3 regions of the Aurantivibrio plasticivorans genome follow, and region 3 is predicted to be linked to each of the others. Evidence: predicted binding sites of a transcription regulator. Region 3 holds the regulator's gene; each other region holds the start of a gene.

Region 1 (6,907 bases), 220 kb from region 3:
ATTGGCACTCGGTATAGGAGTGGTTGATCAAAGTGTTCAGTGGAAGACTCAGTGATATGGCCCTCACGCGTACTGCGCATCTTTAAATTCCCTTGACCACTATTATTTACCTGATCTTGTAGTGCTGCGCGAAAATCAATATCGCGTGCCTTAAAATTAGGCGTATCACTATTCGCCAAGTTGCTAGCTATCAACTCTGCTCGCTTAGCGCGAACACCAAACGCTTTTTCGTGAATACCCAAGGCCGATTCGAACGAGATAGCCATAATGCTTTCCAAACCTACTCGAAATAAATAATCATGATCTTTATAGCAATGGCTATGCCAAAGGCCGGAAAACCCCAAAACAAGCGCGATTCAGGTCATTATCAGATGAAATGAATGAGAGTGTGGCAAGGCTTTGCCGCTTACTGTATTGAGCTTTGCCGCATGCGGTAACAGCTGTTTTGATTAGCCGATGACACGTGTCGATAAAATGACGGGAGAATCAAAAGATAGTGCGGTTTAGCCGAGGGAGGCAATGACACTATTTAGCGCGATACATGATTCCTGGTTTGCACTGAATCATTTCGAAGAGGTTTGCCACTCCAGAAAGCCCTTCAGAGGAACCTAGACACAATATGCCGTTGGGCTTTAAAGCGCCGTGCATTTTAGTAATAATTTCGCGCTTTAATTCGTTTGTAAAGTAAATCAGAACATTGCGACAGAATATAACGTCAAACTTACCCAGGTAAGAATAGCTTTCGAGTAAATTAAGTGACTTAAATTCAACCCTTGAGCGGATATTCGCCTTAAGCCGCCAATTGTTTTCATCCATCACTTCGAAGAATCGCTCGGTACGCGCATTAGTCATACCTCGCGCCATTGATAACCGATCGTAAGTCCCTGAACGTGCGTAATTAAGCATGCCGCTAGACACATCCGTTGCCAATATCCTGACTTGCCGCTTAGCCAACCCGGGGTTTCGATGTTTAAATTCTTCGACCTCCATACTCAGGGAGTACGGCTCCTGACCAGATGAACAGGCGGCACTCCATAACTTTATGTCACCGCCAGGTTGCGACATTAATTCTGGCAGGATGGAGTCTTTTAGGTATTCAAAAGGATAAGCATCTCTAAACCAATAGGTTTCGTTTGTTGTCATCGCGTCGATGACATCTTGCTTCAGGGAAGATTGCCTAGTTTCGGTAAGCTTTCGAACGAGAGCCCCTATGGAATCGATATGGTGGTCAGATAATATTTTACGGACCCGCGTGGAGACGAGGTACTGCTTGTTAGGGGCCAAGGCTATCCCGCAAGCCTCTTCTAAGTAATGAGCAAATGTCTCAAAGTCCTCGGGCGCGATTGAGTCCGCGCCGCTGCTTCTATTAGCACTCATGCAGCTGTCCTAAAAACTCTGCCCAATTAGGCAAAGATTACTCACCATCACTTTCCAAAAGCCCCTGCGAGACTAAATATTGAATTCGCTGGTTGACACGAGACGCAATGTCATCAGGATAAAATTTAGCGATAAAATCATCCGCTCCGACCTTCGACACCATAGCCTCGTTAAAGACGCCACTGAGTGAAGTATGCAAGATAATATGCAAATCTTTCAGTTCTGGGGTATTCCGAACAGCCGCCGTAAAGGTATAGCCATCCATCTCCGGCATTTCGATATCGGAAATGATGAGTATTAACTCCTTGTTAGGGTCTTTACCATCCTCAATCATTTGCTTGAGGTAATTGAAGGCTTCTCGGCCGTCTTTTAACGTGGTGGTCGTCACACCAAGAGACTCGACAACCCGTTGGACTTGCTTCCGAGCAATGGTTGAATCATCCACAATCAAGATATGCCGATTCATACATTGCGATGCAAGATCATCATCAACCATGAAATCTTCGCTGACGTCTTCGGGCAACGGAGAGATTTCAGCCAGAATTTTTTCTACATCAATGATCTCAACTAATTTACCTTCTACTTCCGTAACTGCGGTCAGATAATTTGCATTACCCGCACCCTTGGGTGGTGGATGCACATCTTCCCAATTGAGATTGACGATACGTTCGACCGAGCGTACTAAAAAGCCTTGAATGGTGCGGTTATATTCCGCAATGATGACGAAGCTATTGTCAATGTCGTCAAGTGGCGCGTGCCCAGTCGCGTGGTTCATATCCAAAATAGAGACCGTGCCGCCCCGAATATGCGCGACGCCACGAACCACTGGATTACGTTTAGGTAATTCGTATAGGTGGGGGCATTGCAGTACCTCTTTTACCTTAAATACGTTGATGCCGTAAATCTGGTCTGTTGCTAACCGAAACAACAATAGCTCTAACCGGTTTTCACCAACCAGCTGGGTACGAGAATTAACGCTCTCTAAAACCCCTGCCATCGATAACCCCTTACATTAACCTGAATTCAAACGCACTGTAGCGGACTTTGGTGGCCACGCTATTCGGCACAGTGTTTGCAGAACCCTGTCATAGTACTAAGTAGCTTCAAATTCCAACGAATTTTTGACGCTAGCAACAACACTACAGACCCGACTCTAACAAGATTGTGGTGCCACTATTACTGAGCATAGGCTAGAAAATGAGACTGCGAAATGTTTATCACCTATTAACCTTGATGTTAGCTCATGCGAGTGCCAACGGGGGTAATTTCGAGAACTTAGAGGGAATTAATAGCCAGGCGCTAAGCTTTTTGAACGCCGAATATAGTATTGCGCTAGATGAACCAGAACAGAGTAGTCGCGAGATCAATATTGACGTCAAACCTTTGGATAACCGCCTAAAACTATTGCAATGTGACAGACCGTTGACGTTCGAGTTAAGGGATTCGGGCCAACGAGGAGGACGGGTATCGGTCAAAGCTCGCTGCCAAGGTAGCGTTTCATGGACTATCTATGTGCAAGCAACAGTCGCTATTGAAGAGTTCATTATGGTGGCTGCCGAGAACCTAGTACGCGGAACGATTATCGAGCCTAGGCATTTAACTAAAGTCTCTGTGGATACAAGCCGCCTTACACCAGGCTTCGCAATCGATAGTGACAGTCTCGTCGGGAAAGAAGCCAGCCGCAATATCCAACGGGGCAAACCCATTCGATACAGTTACATTGAGGAACCAATAGCCATCAAACGCGGAGATCTGATTATTCTCGAAGCGGCTGGATCCGGTATTTCAGTTGCGACGGAGGCTATAGCCATGCAGTCCGGCAGCATGGGAGACCGTATTCAGGTAAAGAATCAATCCTCTAAGCAAATTGTTAGCGGTCAAATAGTCGGAACGGGCCGCGTACGAGCTGGCCGAACTAGGGCATCACGGTTTGGTAACTCTTCTCAAGGTAATGACTCGCTTGCGGGAGTTGGTCATTAATGAATAACCATCGCTTTGAAAAAAAATTGTATTTTTTTCTAAAGCTTTGTTTTACTCGGTCGATAACCCAGTTGAGGGCCAATGTTTTTGGCTGTTTCGCCTCCCGACCGAGGCATTATTGTTCTCATTAAACAGGTAACAAACCATGGTAATTGATCCTAACAACCGGCTTAACGCAGGTGGCTCACAGAGCGCTCGCAATAAGGCTGCGACTGGCGTCAATCCATCGGCGAACAGTAAAGCCTCGTCAGAGAAAAGCGTCTCGCCAGAAACTGATAGTGTGCAGCTAAGCCCTGAAGCAATGGCATTAAAACGCCTCGAAGCGCAAATTAACGCTTCCCCCGATATCGATACCGCCCGAGTAGCCGCGATCAAACGTGCAATTGCTGAAGGTAGTTTCGAGATCAATGTTGAACGCATTGCAGAAAAAATGCTGCAAAACGACAACTTCCTCGGTTAGTTTATTCCACCCGACTAGTCAGCCCTGCTTGGCTGCCTAACGTCCTCGGTGTACCTCACATTGCATTTAGAACATGTCAGCTCTTAGCTTTCCTAGCTTTGTGGCATACGGAGGATGATTATGCAAATTCAAACAGATATGGCACATTTGAAAAAAATATCCGCACTTATTGAGCGCGACCTGAAGTCTAGTACGGCACTGATATCCCTACTTCAGCAAGAGCGAGAATTAATGATTACGCGACAGCGAAGTGCATTGCTGGACGTTGTCGAGCAAAAAAATCAGTGCCTTAGCCAGTTAGATCAAACTCGCATGGAACGTCATGTTTTATTGACGGAAATGGGACTCGACGCATCCGAAGCAGCTTGGAAAAACCTGGTTGAAAGTTTAACTGCGGATAACATAGCCGATGCTTGGGAAAAGCTAAAAACCACCCTGGCTGACTGTCAGCATGCGAATGCAGTCAACGGAAAAATGCTAGCTCGCAGCCGCGCAAGCATGGGACGGTTACTCAACCTATTGCGTGGTCAGGTGGAAGCGCCAGAGCTATACACCGCGAAAGGCGACACTCGAGGACAATGCGACTCTAGCACGTCTATTCAAGCGTAAGTATTTATACAGGGCGCAAGACAAGTCGCCTGTCGGCACCTAGCATGTGGAGTCGCTCTCCATCGCAACCAGGTTGCCTTATCGCGACAGGCTAGATGTAATCTTCCCACTGATGAAAACAAGCAGGTAATTTTTCACTACTGAGACGCCTAAGATCATCTGGCCGATCAATGTCATCTAAGTCAGCTAATAACGTATGGCTAATGTCTTTCTGTTGAAGACGTTCAAGGGTTTGCGCCAGAACGTTGTCGGTGCCCCACGCAATGTCTGAAAATATTGGGGCATATTGACTCACGCCTAACAAAACATAACCACCATCAGTCGCAGGCCCCAAAACGACGTCGTGACTCGACAGCGCATCCGTTGCGGCATGTAAATAAACAAGATTAATAAACGGGCAATCACTACCGACAACAATAGCCAAGTCAGACTGTGTTAAACCCAGATTCAACGCATTCCACATGCGTTGACCCAAATCCTCACCCTGCTGAGGAATTAGAGGTAAAGACAACCTATCTGACAACTGTACCAAGCGATGATCTTCTATGTCCCCCGCTACAGCGAGTAAACCCGTATGTTTGCGACGATCATGGCTACTAAGCTGGCAGAACTCATGTATCGTCATCGCCATAGATTCAACCATTTGCCAATGTAACCGCTGCCGGTCACCGAGTGATAACACTGATGACAAACGCGTTTTTACATTAGTAGATGCTGGTGATTTCAGCATTTGAACAACGGTTACTGACGGTGAGTACATTTACTTAGAGTCTAATTTAACATTGGGATAATAGGCTTTAGCGAGTTCTACCGGTTCGGCTCCGCAATAAAAACGAAAGCGCAACCACCACATAAGAAGAATGGTTTTCAAGATACCTCTGTCTTCCCAACGCCTACTCGAGGTAGTGACACGCGTTTTCATTACGTGAGGTGCCGAATGATTTTTTAGTATGCTCGAAAAGGCTACATCTTCCATTAATGGAAGATCTGGAAATCCGCCAAGCTCATAAAACAAGCGTGACTGAACGAAAATAACTTGATCACCCGTTGCAATTTGACTGAGGCGTGATCGCCAATTCATGAATGTTTCAACGACGCGCAGTAGTCGGTGTGAGCCGCTCAATCGCACGCGGAAAAATCCCCAGCCAACATGCTCATTGAGGGTCGCCAAAGAACCAGCCATAAAAGTGTCAGGTAGGTATGTATCGGCATGCAAGAATACCAACCAATCGCCTTGGGCATTCTCTGCACCAAGGTTCATCTGCGTTGAGCGCCCTCTTCTACTCGTTATTACTTTATCTGCATAAGGTCGTGCAAGCATCGGAGTATCATCCAAACTACCGCCATCAACAACAATAACCTCGCTGAATTCTCTGAGGGGCTGGAGACGCTGGAGAAACCCCTCGATAGCTGGTGCTTCGTTAAGAACCGGTATAATTATGGAAGCAAGCATTAATTTGGCCACTTACTTAAGCTACAAGAATGCAAGGTGCATTCAACGCAATTGAATATAATTTAACTTAACGCACCACTGCAGCTGCTACCCTGCCCCGCAGTACAACCGTAGCAATGCTCACCAATAATTATCTCATTAGGCATTTTCCCATCAGTGAGCAGATCTTCAATATGTAAACGAGAACGGTCGGAACCAATCACTTCAACGGATGTACTTGTATTTTTTGAGGAGCATTGTTGTTTAAATGGCATGATCGGCCAGTCGAGCATTTGATTAAAGTCGCAATCGTATACATAGCCCTGCCAATCAATACTCAACAAACTTTTGCACATGACATTATTTAGGTTTTCGTCACTGTAACTACTCTTAAGTAGTTGCATATACTCTTCGTACAGACCTTTGGCGAGCAACATGCCTCCAAATCGACTAATAGGCATATTGGTTATCGTCAGCAACGAATGGAAGTGAATGCCGTAATTGTCAAACAATTCACGCTTGTAATCGGCCTCTAGGCTTTCCTGTGGCGGTGGTAAAAAGGTACCGTTAGGATTGTATACAAGATGTAACTGCAGCTCTGAATCACGCCCGTAACCTAACGCATTAAGTTTTTGTAGCGCTTCAATTGACTGTTCAAATACGCCTTTACCACGTTGTTCAGCGACATTTTGTTCGGAATAACAAGGGAGGGAAGCCGTGACAATGACTTTTTCTTTCGCCAAAAACTCAGCAAGATCTTCATAACCAGGTTCGCACAGAATCGTTAGGTTGCATCGGTCAATGACATCAAGCCCTCGTTCACGAGCAGCCGACACCAAATAGCGGAAATGAGGATTCATTTCCGGTGCACCACCCGTGACATCAAGTGTTTTGACATTTAGTCGGTCAACCAGCTGTAACAGCTGATCAATAACATCTTGAGTCATCAGCTCGGTTCGCTTGGGACCGGCATTAACATGGCAATGCGTACAGCTTAAATTGCACAAGTAGCCGAGATTAACTTGCAGGGTATCGACTGTATGACGTTG
Region 2 (6,907 bases), 460 kb from region 3:
TACAAGCCATTGAAATATTCATGCGTTTAAAGTCAGGATAGGTTCCGCCTTCAACGTAACCGACCGAGCGAAAGCTGATATGGGCAGGGTTGCCATTTTTTTCGCTACAGGCGGCCTCACATGCATGACAACCAATACAGTTGTCGGCATTAAAATAAAACCCGTGCTGCTTGTAACGGTTCGGGTTTTTGCTGACGGCGGGATTCTGGTTGATCATCAGCGATTCTTGCGCTGGGATCTTATGTTCCGTTAATTCAAGTAGATCAATTTTTTGTCCGTAGACATTTTCATTCTTTACCCCATCGGTTTTTAACAACGCGTAGGGTTGTTCATTGGGCCGAGGCTCCCAGGTTCCAACAGGCTCGCTGTACACTGGATCCGGCTCGGCACCCATCTGGTCGAGACGATCTCGGATGCTGCGTAAAACAGATAACATACTCGGTCCTTAAAAATTCATTTACCAATTTGCTGGTGTAATATCGCTCGCGCGGCGTAACAGTTACGACGCCTTACTAAAAGTTTCGGCGCTGCACGTTTAATTGCGCAGCCGTCGCTTGATCTACATGCTCGATACGCACTGCACCTTGTTTAAATGCCGGTTGGCGCGAATGAGGATCTAACAACCCCAAAGATAGGCGGTTAACACAGTCAAAAAAGTGAAACGGAATGAACACCATATTTCGCGGTATTCGCTGGGTCAGTTGTACCATCACTACAGCATCACCTCGTCGCGATACCAAACGGACATACGATTGGTGCTTAACCCCTAGCTCCGCTGCTGCGTCGGGGTTCATTTCCATATAGGGAGTCGGGCTGAATTTATTGCAGTTCCCCAACTTCCCCGTTCTTGTACGAGTATGGAAGTGCTCTACAACTCGACCACTATTCAACCAGAAAGGATAATCTTCACATGGTCTTTCGTTGTTATCGATAAAGGGCAACGGAATCAAGTTTGCCTTGCCACTTTGAGTAGGAAATTTGCCATCGACATAGAGCCGCTTATCTCCTTCGCCACCTTCGCTTCCTTCTCGATAAGGCCATTGAATGCCACGATTTTCTTCAATCAGGTCATAGTTCATCCCTGAAATATCGAGTGTTCGCTCTTTACCTTTAGACAGTTCGCGCATCTCATTAAACGCACCTTCCGTGTCCTCTGGGAAATGGATTTTCTGGCCATTGGGGAATCGCTTGGCCATTTGCGTGAAGATCCAAAAGTCCGGTTTAGATTCACCCAAGGGTTCAACCACCGGGCGAATTAAATTAACGCGTCGTTCAGTATTGGTAAAACAACCCGTTTTTTCTGCCCACACTGCAGCCGGAAAATACACGTGAGCATATTGATTGCTTTCAACATCAGCGTAGGCATCTTGCACAACTAAAAACTCAAGCTTCTCCATTATTTTACGAATGCGCGCCGTGTTCGGCATGGAGGTCATTGGGTTAGTCGCTACCAGCCAAAGGCCTTTAATTTGCCCCGATTCAATTGCCGGAAAAATATCTGTTTGAGCGAGCCCGCGTTTTTCTGGGAAGAAGTCCTCTTCTATTCCCCAGAACTCTGCAATCTCTTTTCTATGCTCAGTATTTTCCAGCATTCGATAACCCGGTAACCCCGAACATGAAGACCATTCCCTCGTCCCCATAGCGTTGCACTGACCAGTTATCGATAAGCTAGTACCACCAGGCTTACCGATATTGCCCGTAATGAGGTTCAAATTGTTTATACCCACCACACCATCAGACCCATGGGTGCTTTGATTTATACCCATCGTCCAAATGCTCATCGCAGCCGATGCCTTGGCATATAACCGTGCCACATTACGAATCGTATCTTCGTCGATGCCGCAAATTTTTGAGGCTGAAACTGGGTCGTAGTCTTTGACACACGCCTCTATTTCTTCGATGCCCTGCGTGCATGCAGCGATATATTCTTTGTCTTGTAAACCTTCAGCCAAAATGACATGCATTAATGCGTTTTGAAGCACAACGTCTGTGCCCGGTGTAATCGGTAAGTGAATATCTGCAAATTGAGCAAACATAGTTACCCGAGGGTCAACGACGATAAGTGGAAACTTCCGTTTTTCGAGTGCTTCTTTTAATCGCCAGTAGATAATGGGATGTTGCTCAGGCAGGTTTGAGCCCCAAGCAATCATGCAGTGGGTGTGCTCAAAATCATCGTAACAACCCGGTGGACCATCAAGCCCAAAGGAGCGTTTATAGCCAGATACAGCGGATGCCATACAGAGCGTGGTATTGCCATCATAGTTGTTGGTACCAATGCAGCCACGCGCTAGTTTTCCGAGAGTATAAAATTCCTCGGTCATAATCTGCCCGGTAGATACGATGGCAAACGCATCACGCCCATACTGGGATTGAATACGCTGAATCTCATCCGCCGTTTTATCAAGCGCAGTATCCCAATCCGTAGACTGGAACTCGTCCCATGTCTTCTCTCGTATTAGCGGCGTGGTACCACGGCCCGACGCTTCGAAGAGTTCATGCTCAAAAATGCCCTTGATGCACAACTTCCCTTTATTGACATGAGCATCAGCACGGCCCCGCGTCGCTACAGCCTTACCTTCTTTATTGGTTCCAACTTCGATGCTGCAACCAGTGGAGCAGTATCCACAGGTGGTGTACGTCCACTTTTCGACTTTTTTATCAAGAATTTTAATTTTGTTACGATCACTACGGCCAAAAAGCATTATTTTGGTTCTCCAGCCTCAAATTAAGGTCTTATTCTGGTGCAATTCATTTTTGAATTTTCGGCTTTTCGCACCAAATAAATACTCATTACTAGAAAAATGCGTGATTTCAGGTAATTCTGATGAATATGACCGGTTTTATAACAAGAATCATGCCATCCAGCTTCTTATAGAGCCAAAGGCGTAGGGGTCGAAAAGACTCAAAGTGAACAACAGATAAAATGGCAAGCGCCAGCCCTACAATAAATAGGTTACATACGCTGATGTTAGAAATGGGATGGCATTGGGTGCAATTCAGCCAACGCCGAAGGAAAGGATGCCACAAACCTACTAGGGGTTAGGGTCTAGCGATAAGTTACTCGTATCTGGAGGGGGTGGAGGAGCCGTTTTTCTTTTTTCTCCCAAATCGGCACCAACCGGCGCCAACTCAAAATCGCTGTTTGCTACGGCTACCGGGGGTACCTCATGGCGCTCCGCCGCTAAGAGTAAGTCAGCACCTACTTCGGCGAGATCGAAGTCGCTAAAATCAATAGTAATCTCAGGCTCTTCCGCACGCTCACCCGGCGCGAGCAGGTCTGCACCAACGTCCGCAAGGTCATAGCCAGCCACTTCGACCTGGGCTGCAACCGGCGAGGGCTTCTCACTAGCATCCAGTAAATCACCTTGCGCGGGACGCAAGGTCATCCCATCGATTTTTAACACAGGAGGCTGTTCTGGTGCTTTGGGTTTCACCAATAAGCTGCCAACAGGGGCCAACGATAAACCCTCTGCGCCCTCCGGCTGTGAGTTTTCAAGGGCTTCAGCTCGAGCTTCTTGTTGCGCCTTTTTGGCGGCTTCTTTTGCAGCGTCTTGAGCTGCCTGAAGCTCCAAACGCTCCTTCATTGTCATCGCCTTGATAGGCTTTTGCTCTGACGGGGAAGCCATGCTCCCAACCGGTTTCGCTGCGGGGCGCGGTCTGGCGGGTGCTGGGGCGGCGCTGGCATTAGATGCTTTTACCGACACTTGCGCGCCGGCCTTGACCAAGGCAGCTTTATACTTTTCAGCGCTTACTTTATCGAGGTTGCGCTTGAGGGGAACAGCCTTACCGGTAAAGAGCGCATCTACTTTAGCTAACTCAATCTTGAATAGCTGCGCCAAACGCTGCTTAACCTCTGGCAAGGTATGGCCTAGGACGATATCGCCGCGAAATACAATATCAAACTTTTCGTCGCTCATTGTTGCTGCTATCAGCCTCTGGATAACTCTATTTAATCATCCTAACCGATGGCATCGCTTTGCGCGACTCGCCCTTTGAATAAGCTGACAAACGTGTCGGCTCACTGCCCTGACGGCAGATGAGCCAAGCACACTAAAGCTCGTTTTGCAGCCGCTGAATGCGAACATTCAGAGGCGGGTGGGTGGCAAATGCACTGGCCATTTTGTCAGAAAAACCAGAAGATATACCAAACGCAACGAGAGTCTCTGGCATTTGGTTAGGAACCTTTGCGTTCATTTCTGCTTGCAACCTCTGCAGCGCGCCAATCATAGCGCCTTTGCCCGCAAGACTAGCTCCCGCGTAGTCTGCTCTAAATTCGCGGCGACGCGAGAACCACGCCACAATCATATTCGCCAAGAACGCCAATATAATTTCCGCAACAAAAGTAGCCACATAATAACCGATGCCATGCCCGCGCTCATTTTTGAGCACAACGCGATCGACAACATGACCGATGATTCGAGCAAAAAACATGACGAAGGTATTCACCACACCCTGCACTAAGGCGAGCGTTACCATATCACCATTGGCCACATGCCCAATCTCATGAGCCAGCACCGCACGTACTTCACTTTGATCAAATCGCGATAGCAGCCCATCACTCACAGCGACCAGCGCATTGTTACGATTCCAACCTGTAGCAAACGCATTGGATTGCTGAGATGGGAAAGTACCCACCTCAGGCATTCCGATACCGGCCTGTTCAGCCAATTCAGCCACAGTGTTTACCAACCACTGCTCTTTAGCCGAGCGCGGCTGATCAATAACCCGCGTTCGAGTCGAGCGTTTGGCTAGCCACTTAGACATGAACAATGAAATAAAAGAGCCGGCAAAGCCAAACACGGCGCAAAAAATAAGTAACGCTTGGAGGTTGAGCCCACTTCCCGTGCTGTCTAAGTAACTTCCCACTCCCAGTAGATTCAGTGTAATACTCGCCACCACAATAACGGCGAAGTTGGTGAGCAAAAACAAACCGATTCTTAACACAGACATCTCCAAATCAAAAACGAACCGCATCATCAAAATGCTAACAATAGGCCTGGCACACAAAAGCGCGGACCCATTTACCTACCATGATATGGGGCAAAACCATACGGATTTCAAGACTAGAAAAATGAGAATAAGTTCGAAGACAATAGAAAGAAAAATCTATTATGAAGCGCCGAAAAAGAACCGCAAACGAGAGAGGATTATACTAGTCGTCACAACGCATTTTTTGCCATACATGCTGCATCGATAAGGCTGGTTGATCTTCCGCCGCCTGACCAACAAATTGGGCAGGCACTCCGGCAACTGTTGTATGCGCCGGGACATCGGTCAACACGACACTGCCTGCGCCTACCCTGACCCCCTCGCCAATATGAATATTACCTAGCACTTTCGCGCCGACACTGAGCAGCACGCCGTCACCAATTTTGGGGTGCCTATCGCCACCCTCGCAACCAATACCGCCCAGCGTTACCGAGTGCAAAATTGAAATGTCATTGCCTAATACGCAGGTCTCACCAATCACAACACCCGTCGCATGATCAATCATAATCCCGCCACCAATCCGCGCCCCCGGATGGATATCGACACCGAACTGCTGTGACATTTTGTTTTGTAAGTAAAGCGCAAGGAATTGTCGCCCACTCAACCAAAGTTGGTGAGCGATACGGTGTGTTTGCAGTGCATGAAAGCCCTTGAAGTACAATAAAGGCAAACAATACTTATCGCAGGCTGGATCGCGGTCTTTATAAGCGCAAATGTCTTGCACCATAGCTTGGTAAACCGCCGGGTTTTCTTCTAAGGTTTGCGTAATTAATTCACGCAACGACATCGACGGAACGGTTGAGGTATTCAGCTTATTGGCCAGCTCAAAACTAATCGCTTCAGCAAGGTTGTTATGTTTAAGAATAGCAGCATAGTAGTAGCTCGCTAAAGCCGGCTCTTTCTCGACGACCTGCTCCGCCTCGCTCTGAATAGCGAGCCAAACTTCTTCTGCTGACAATGTCGTTGTGGTTTCAGTCATCGTTTTTTACCTTGGTGCCGGCGAAACTAAAGGCATAGAGTGCCACAAGGGTTAGGCAACTGACAATCAATGGCACCGGATCTGTCTAAGTTTTCGCTCCACACAAACTAAGGCACAGCTTCCTCAGGGACTCGTAACACTAGTAACAAAGGGATCGCTGCCAGCGTCATCCACATCATTAAACGAAAATCCTGAAGGTAAGCAAGAAACTGTGATTGACGATACACCTCAAGATTAATCAGAGATAACCCACGAACACTCTCGATGTCTATTCGACCAAGGTCGATTGCCTGCTGCAAACCAATTCTATTGGTCGAGAGGTACTCTACAAAGGCTCCGTGATTAGCCTGTGTGTTTTGCGCCAGCAAGGTTACAGCCATCGACACGCCCACGCTGCTACCTAAATTACGCACCAAGTTATACAACGGTGTAGCTTCAATTCGCCATTGTGCGCCGAGCGTTGCAAAGGTCAATGTCGAGAGCGGCACAAATATCAACCCCAGCCCAATCCCCTGCACAAAACCGGATACGAGAATAAATTTTCCACTTACCTGATCACTAAATTGCGTCATTTCCCAAAGCGAGTGCGCCACCAACAACAAACCCGCACAAACCATGATCCGCGGATCCATCTTTGTCACTAAACGCCCAGCAATTAACATACTGATCATCGTACCTGCACCCCGAGGGGCTAGCAGATTCCCCACTGTTAACACAGGATAACCCAGCAACCCCTGCATTAACGGCGGCAGTAGTGCCAGCACAGCGAGCAAAATAATCCCGATCAAAAACATAAATGACATTCCGACAACGAAATTTCTGTCTTTAAAGATACTTGGATCGATAAATGGCCGCTCGTTGGTATAGATGTGAACAACAAAAAGATAAAAAAAGACAGCCGCAATGATCGCCTCAATGACAACCTCAAGACTATTAAAC
Region 3 (6,907 bases):
TGTTGTTGCGACCAATGTGCCCTAAGGCCATGCCGCGAATCATTACAGTGAGCGTTTGGTTCCCGGCAACACCTCCCATACTGGCAACGATAGGCATGAGAACCGCGAGAGCCACGATTTTATCAATGGTCTCTTTAAAGTTGTCGATGACTAAAGAGGCAATGATCGCAGTGACAAGATTGATACCCAACCATACAGCACGCCTTGGTGCAGTCTTCATGACGGAGGCAAATGTTGCACCTTCTGCATCAAGACCGGCCATGCTCATAAGTGAGTGATCAGCGTCTTCGCGGATAACGTCTACCGCGTCATCAATGGTAATGCGTCCTAGTACCTTACCTTCTTCATCGATCACTGGCGTTGAAACCCAATCGTGTTGTTCAAACAAGCGAGCGACTTCAATATCAGGCATGTCAGCAGGGATTGCTTCGACGTCCGTTTCCATCACTTCGCGCACCGTCATGTTTGGGTCGGTGGTCAATAACTTACGAAGAGTTAGCAGCCCTAGATATTTACCATCACGATTGACAACAATAACGTTGTCGGTCGATTGTGGAAGTTCTTCGTGACGACGCAAGTAGCGCAGCACAATGTCGAGGGTTAGGTTGGGCCGGACAGTAATGATGTCTGAGCTCATTAACCCGCCGGCCGTATCGCCAGCATATGACAGCAGCGACTCTACTCGTTCACGGTTTTGTTCGCTCATCGCCGCTAACACTTGCTGGATAATTTGGTCCGGCAGTTGTTGCAGAATATCGGCTACGTCGTCGTCGTCGAGGTCTTCTGTGACAGCGGCGACTTCCTCGGTGTTCATTTGGTTGAGGAAGTAAAGCTGGTTTTCTTCGGATAGTTCTTGAAGAACTTCACCCTCAAGGTCTTTGTCAATTAATCGCCACAGCGCTAGCCGAGATCGAGGGGGTGAAGATTCCAGTAAGTGAGCGATTTCTACCGGGCGGAGGCCATTTAGCATACGTCGCACAGGCTGAAACGCGCCGCTCTCTAGCGCGTCGGTAATCCGAGCTAGATGGGCTTGTGTTTGCGCTTTTAACTGGTCTGTAGATGGCTGCATATAAGTGAAAATCGCTAGAGGGCTTTGTCCCGGTAAGTGTAACTGATAGTGCGTTAATTTGCTTTTCGCTCAGGGCTTCGCGTAAACATGTAAGCCTTATTCTTCTTCATCAAATCGGTTATTAATCAGCGCTACAATTGCTTCCATGGCCTGCTGCTCGTCTTTGCCTTCGCTGGTAATCACAAGCTCAGTACCTTTACTTGCGGCGAGAAGCATAAGAGACATGACACTTTTGCCGTCTACACGAGTTTGTTGACTGCCGATGGTAATCTTACTGCCAAACCGACCGCAGGTTTTAGCCAGCTTTGCTGCTGCCCGAGCATGTAGGCCGAGTTTATTTATTATTGTAATTTGTTGTTCAACCATAAAAGTGTTAATTCCAAGGTCGCTTAGATCGCTTAATTGTGATCGGTCATATTTAATTCACGGTGTCTCACCAATACATTTTTGTATGCTTTACTGAAGTGTGTAAACAATTGGTTCGACAGGTAGACAGAGCGATGTTGGCCGCCAGTACAGCCAATGGCAATCGTAATGTAGCTACGATTATTTGCTTGGTGTTTGGGTAACCACCGCTCTAAATAAGCGGTGATATCAGCAAGCATATCTTGCACGTCGTCATGTCCCGACAAAAATGTTTCGATAGGTTCTTCAAGGCCATTAAAGTTCCGCAAGTGCGGCTTCCAATACGGGTTTGGTAGGCAGCGCACGTCGTAGACAATTTCAGCGTCAGCCGGTATTCCGTGTTTGAAGCCGAAAGACTCAAACAAAATAGACATTTCTGAAGCATCTGCGCCAAGTACACGGGTTTTAATGAGATCACGGAGCTCATGCAAATTTAGGCTAGTTGTGTCGATAACTAGATCTGACAGATCTGCGATGGGTTCGAGTAAGGAGCGCTCGGCGTGAATGGCTTGTTTGAGGTCTGTATTTTCATCACTCAGGGGGTGTTTTCTACGTGTTTCACTGTAACGTTGAATGAGAATGTTGTTTTTTGCATCGAGAAAAACTATCTCACATTTAACCCCTAGTGCTTCGATCGCTGTGAGAGTTTGTGGAAACTGTTTTAAGTCTTGCCAGGTGTTTCTGGCATCAATGCTGATAGCAAATTTTTGGTGACCATCACCATCGGGGTTAAGCGTCTTTATATGGTCAACTAATTGCGGTAGCAAGGAAGCTGGTAGGTTGTCCACGCACGTGAAACCAGCATCTTCGAGAAGGTGTAGCGCGGTACTCTTGCCTGAGCCGGAATGGCCGCTAATGACAATCAAACGCATAATTGAAACCTTTTAGCTCCATTAGGTTGAGCCTTAGAGTTTGCTCAAAAGGCGCTGGCCCGGTTATCGATACCGATTATTTATTTCGTTAGATATCGTTAAATACTTCGGTGGCACATTTGAATAAAGATTCATCGCTATTGGCCCGCCTGATGATATTAAGATTAGACGGATTACTAAACGCTTGCGCTAGTAGAGACAGGGTTTGCAGGTGCTGATTCTCCGCTTCGTCGGGCACCAGCAACGCAAACACGATATCTACTGGGGAATCATCAATTGCTTCAAATTCAATCGCCGTATCGAGAGTGAATAAGACGCCCACGGCATTGGCTAAGTTTTTGACCCGACAATGCGGTATTGCAATACCTTGCCCAATACCAGTAGAGCCTAGTCTCTCTCGATTCACTAGTTCTCTGAATAATTCATCCGACGAGAGTGCCGGGTAGTCTTCTGCGATTTTTTTTGCTGTTTCTTCCAAAACCCGCTTCTTGCTGCCACCAGCAATGTGGCAACAAGTGCGAGAGGGGGAGAGTATCTTGCTAATGTCCATAGGTTGGTTAACTGCTCGCGAGACGACTAGCGATGGCTACGTTGCTTTTCTTTGTGCTTAATGAGCTGTCGGTCAAGCTTGTCTGACAGAAGATCGATCGCAGCGTATAAATCTTCATTGCTAGAATCCGCAAAAAAATCTTTACCGCTAACGTGTACAGTGGCTTCTGCTTTTTGCTCCAGCTTGTCGACTGACAAGATAACGTTAACCGACGTAATCTGGTCGCTGTGTCGGTTGAGTTTGTCGAGTTTGTTGGCGACATAATCTTTAATGGAGTCGGTGAGATCGAGGTGATGGCCACTGATGTTTAATTGCATAGTGCAGCTCCTAATTGTGTAGGGGAACTCTGTCCGTTATATGACAATAATTGATTGTTTTGCGGGTCACATTACATACTTGGGGCGTTGACTCCTGTTGGATATAAGCCTCTTTGCCTAAGTAGGCGCTATGACTGTAGCGGAAGTAAGGTCGCGACAAATGTGTCGAGTTAATCGCTGGATACTTTTCACACAAGCCGTTTGCGTTCGTTAGAAGCGGGAATGTTTAGAGACTCCCGATACTTGGCTATAGTGCGTCTTGCTACTTGAATACCTTGCTCGGCCAATAGTTCGGCAATTTTACTATCACTGAGTGGTTTTTTCGGATTTTCCGCAACAACCAGTTTCTTAATTATAGCGCGGATAGCGGTAGATGAGCATTCTCCGCCGCTGTCGGTACTGACATGACTAGAGAAAAAATATTTTAGCTCAAATATCCCCTGTGGCGTGTGCATATACTTTTGCGTTGTCACACGGGAAATAGTGGATTCATGCATCCCCACCGCCTCAGCAACGTCGTGAAGAACTAGTGGCTTCATCGCCTCTGGACCATAGTCTAAGAAACCGCGTTGCTTTTCTACGATACAGGTGGCAACTTTTAACAAGGTTTCGTTACGGCTATGCAAACTTTTTAGAAACCATCGCGCTTCCTGCAAATTATCTCTCAAGAAGGTGTTGTCACTACTATTGTCGGCTCGCTTAATCAATGCAGAATAGGCTGGGTTGATACGCAGCTTAGGTGCGATATCAGGATTTAGCTTCACTGCCCACCGGTCGTCCTCTTTACTGACGAATACATCCGGTACGACATATTCGGTTTCCCCAGCGTTAATTTGTTCACCTGGGCGAGGGTTTAAGCTTTGAATTAATAAAATCGTATCGCGTAGTTCCGCTTCTTTGAGCTTTGTTTTACGCATTAATTGTTTGTAATCTCGACTACCGAGCAATGCTAGGTGGTCTTTGACGACGACGAAGGCGTCTTTTAAATAAGGTGTATCTTCAGCGAACTGTTTCAGCTGGATGAGTAGGGACTCTTGGAGGTCGTGAGCACAAACACCGGGTGGGTCAAATTGTTGCAGTCGATGTAAAACGGCATTGACTTCATCTTCTTCGAGTTCTTCCAGGCTATCTTCGATACCGTGAAATATCTCATTGGTGGTTTGAGAAAGGAAACCAGACGGCTCAACAGCATCAAGAATTGACATGGCGATGACGCGGTCTCGATCAGACATTGGCGTCAAATTAAGCTGCCACATTAGGTGATCGTATAGAGACTCTGTGACAGTACGCCGGGAGTCGTAATCGTAGTCTTCGTCTTCAGGGCCACTAGCGACAGGGCCTGTTGACGGTTGGTAGATATCGTCCCAACTGGTATCGACTGGAAGTTCATTGGGGATTTCATTATTCCAGTCTGACTCAGGGTAATCTTGCGAGTCATCACTTGAATTGGGTGCGCTATTCTCGAAATTATCGTTGTTATAAAGGTCTTGAGGGTCATTGGCGGAGTCGCCATCGGATGTACTGGTTGCTTCGCTGGTATTCTCCGAATTTGAATCAGTATCACCGCTGCCTCCATCCGAACCTGAATCATCTTCAGATATCTCCAACATTGGATTGGAATCTAGCGCATCTTGGATCTCTTGCTGTAAATCCAAGGTGGACAGTTGCAGAAGCTTAATTGCTTGCTGCAATTGCGGTGTCATTGTGAGCTGTTGGCCCAGCTTAAGTTGAAGCGATTGTTTCATAGATGACGGCGACTGCGTTGCACTTTAACTTGCCAAGCACAACTTCGGTTTGATAGTGCGAGCGTTGACAAGATCTTGTTGCTCAACCGTGAGACTTGGCTTTCCCTTAATTTACATCAGCTAAATTGTCTAGAAAGGATGTGCCAATTTGGAACCCCTGACTAAGTGTAGACAGGCTACCGCGACGCGGCAATCTTGACAAGCAATGTTTATGCCTGTGGTCAAAAAATCGCTTATTTAATGAAAATTGGTTTGTAAAAAACGCGGTTAATAGCGAATTAGACGTTGACTTGAGGCGTGTCGATAGGCCTATAGACGAAAATGTTCGCCCAGATAAACTTTGCGAACTTTCTGGTTGTTCAGAACTTGTTCGGGGCTACCCGACTCGATGATATGACCTTCACTAACAATGAAAGCGCGCTCGCAAATATCGAGCGTTTCTCTTACATTGTGATCGGTAATGAGCACGCCGATACCGCGTTCTTTTAGGTGAGTGATGATGCCTTTGATGTCGTTAACGGATATTGGGTCAACGCCCGCGAAGGGTTCGTCCAACAAAATAAAGGCAGGATCAGTGGCTAACGCTCGCGCAATTTCCACTCGACGGCGTTCGCCGCCTGATAACGCCATGCCTAGGCTGTCGCGTAAGTGGGTGATATTGAACTCGACTAACAATTCCTCCATTTTGTGGAGGCGCTGTTTACGATTGAGTTGGGGGCGCGTCTCGAGAATACTGAGAATATTGTCAGCGACCGATAACTTGCGAAAAACCGAAGCCTCTTGAGGTAAATAGCCTATGCCCGCTTTAGCGCGATCATGCATAGCAAATTGAGTAATATTGAGGTCGTCGATGAAGATCTCGCCACGCAAAGGTTTAATCAGGCCTGCGATCATATAAAAACAGGTTGTTTTCCCTGCACCGTTTGGGCCGAGTAAGCCGACTACCTCTCGAGCAGATACAGACACCGAAACATCTGAAACCACATCTCTCCCTTTATAGCGCTTAGCAAGGTTTTCGGCACGAAGAGTGGACATTGGCTACTCCGCTTTATTGTTAGATGGCGGTTGTTCGTCACTCGCGCCACGGTTGCGCGGAGGGCTAACCAGTTTGATAGTGTCGTCGCCGGCTTCTGCTTCTACCAGGGAGCTACTGACATCGTAGAACAGCTTGGCTGCGGTGATGGTTGTACCGCTTTGCTCAAATACAGCGTTACCTGAAATTAAAACTTGCTCGCTGCCCACTCGGTACTCAATGTGGTTACCCTTAACCGTTATTACGCCTTGATCGCTTGATGGCTGCTGTTGCAGTGTGGCAGGTTCGCCAATGGCAATAATTTTGTTGGGGTTATTGATGTTGCCGTGCGCGGTCAATTCGTCTGACATGATTTTCAGTGAGCCCTGAGTGACGACGACGTTCTTAGAATAAGTGGCGACCTCATTCGCAGTATCAATGCGCATACGGCCTTGCATTTCGATATCAATCTCTTGGTCTTTATCTGTTGGTAGCGCCAGCACTGGCTGGGCGATGAGCCAAAGGCTCAGTGCCATAAATGTTTGATGAAGACGGCACATTAGGTCAATCCTTACTCAGTTTCGGGTGACTGTGATGGGGTCACAGCCTCGTTTGGTTGGCCTGGCATGGTGGGCGTTGATTGTAACAGTTCACCGTGTGTTGGTGGCTCATGCTTCCCCTTAACCTTGGATAAGAGCGTGAACACTTGTTGTTTGAAATCAACTTCCATTCCTAGGCCACTGTAAACGGCTCTGGGGTAGCGGATGATAACAGTTTTATCCGATTCGGCTAATTGGCGATTTGGAAAAAGCGATATGCTCGGTGCGGTAATACGAGTTTCACCGTCTTCCAGAGATTGCCACGCGTTGACATTGGTACTTAGCTCAAGCTTTTCGCCGTTTTCAGTGGCCCTACCTTGCTCAGCGCTCAAGTGCCA

Evidence for each region. The regulator sigma-54, encoded in region 3, starts transcription at its own class of promoters, with help from an activator protein. The targets are predictions, from matches to a motif close to TGGCACANNNNTTGCNNT.
Region 1: flgA (flagellar basal body P-ring formation chaperone FlgA) is a predicted target of sigma-54. The motif match lies at 2,439-2,456, and genes of this name have one in related genera.
Region 2: ACZ5NB_RS14430 (molybdopterin oxidoreductase family protein) is a predicted target of sigma-54. The motif match lies at 2,843-2,860, and genes of this name have one in related genera.

Annotation. Positions count from the first base shown of each region.
Region 1 covers NZ_AP036020.1:2,547,870-2,554,776, forward strand. The annotation lists gene flgB (flagellar basal body rod protein FlgB) at 1-266, opposite strand, end outside; gene ACZ5NB_RS11485 (CheR family methyltransferase) at 526-1,377, opposite strand; gene ACZ5NB_RS11490 (chemotaxis protein CheV) at 1,415-2,374, opposite strand; gene flgA (flagellar basal body P-ring formation chaperone FlgA) at 2,575-3,357, shown strand; gene flgM (flagellar biosynthesis anti-sigma factor FlgM) at 3,503-3,817, shown strand; gene ACZ5NB_RS11505 (flagella synthesis protein FlgN) at 3,938-4,426, shown strand; gene ACZ5NB_RS11510 (TIGR04282 family arsenosugar biosynthesis glycosyltransferase) at 4,518-5,186, opposite strand; gene ACZ5NB_RS11515 (TIGR04283 family arsenosugar biosynthesis glycosyltransferase) at 5,187-5,879, opposite strand; gene arsS (arsenosugar biosynthesis radical SAM (seleno)protein ArsS) at 5,942-6,907, opposite strand, start outside.
Region 2 covers NZ_AP036020.1:3,228,049-3,234,955, forward strand. The annotation lists gene ACZ5NB_RS14425 (DmsC/YnfH family molybdoenzyme membrane anchor subunit) at 1-436, opposite strand, end outside; gene ACZ5NB_RS14430 (molybdopterin oxidoreductase family protein) at 513-2,702, opposite strand; gene ACZ5NB_RS14435 (hypothetical protein) at 3,033-3,917, opposite strand; gene htpX (protease HtpX) at 4,051-4,944, opposite strand; gene cysE (serine O-acetyltransferase) at 5,153-5,968, opposite strand; gene ACZ5NB_RS14450 (DHA2 family efflux MFS transporter permease subunit) at 6,076-6,907, opposite strand, start outside.
Region 3 covers NZ_AP036020.1:2,764,100-2,771,006, reverse strand. The annotation lists gene mgtE (magnesium transporter) at 1-1,069, opposite strand, end outside; gene ACZ5NB_RS12450 (HPr family phosphocarrier protein) at 1,166-1,435, opposite strand; gene rapZ (RNase adapter RapZ) at 1,468-2,346, opposite strand; gene ACZ5NB_RS12440 (PTS sugar transporter subunit IIA) at 2,435-2,896, opposite strand; gene hpf (ribosome hibernation-promoting factor, HPF/YfiA family) at 2,923-3,213, opposite strand; gene ACZ5NB_RS12430 (RNA polymerase factor sigma-54) at 3,402-4,958, opposite strand; gene lptB (LPS export ABC transporter ATP-binding protein) at 5,268-5,993, opposite strand; gene lptA (lipopolysaccharide transport periplasmic protein LptA) at 5,997-6,530, opposite strand; gene lptC (LPS export ABC transporter periplasmic protein LptC) at 6,542-6,907, opposite strand, start outside.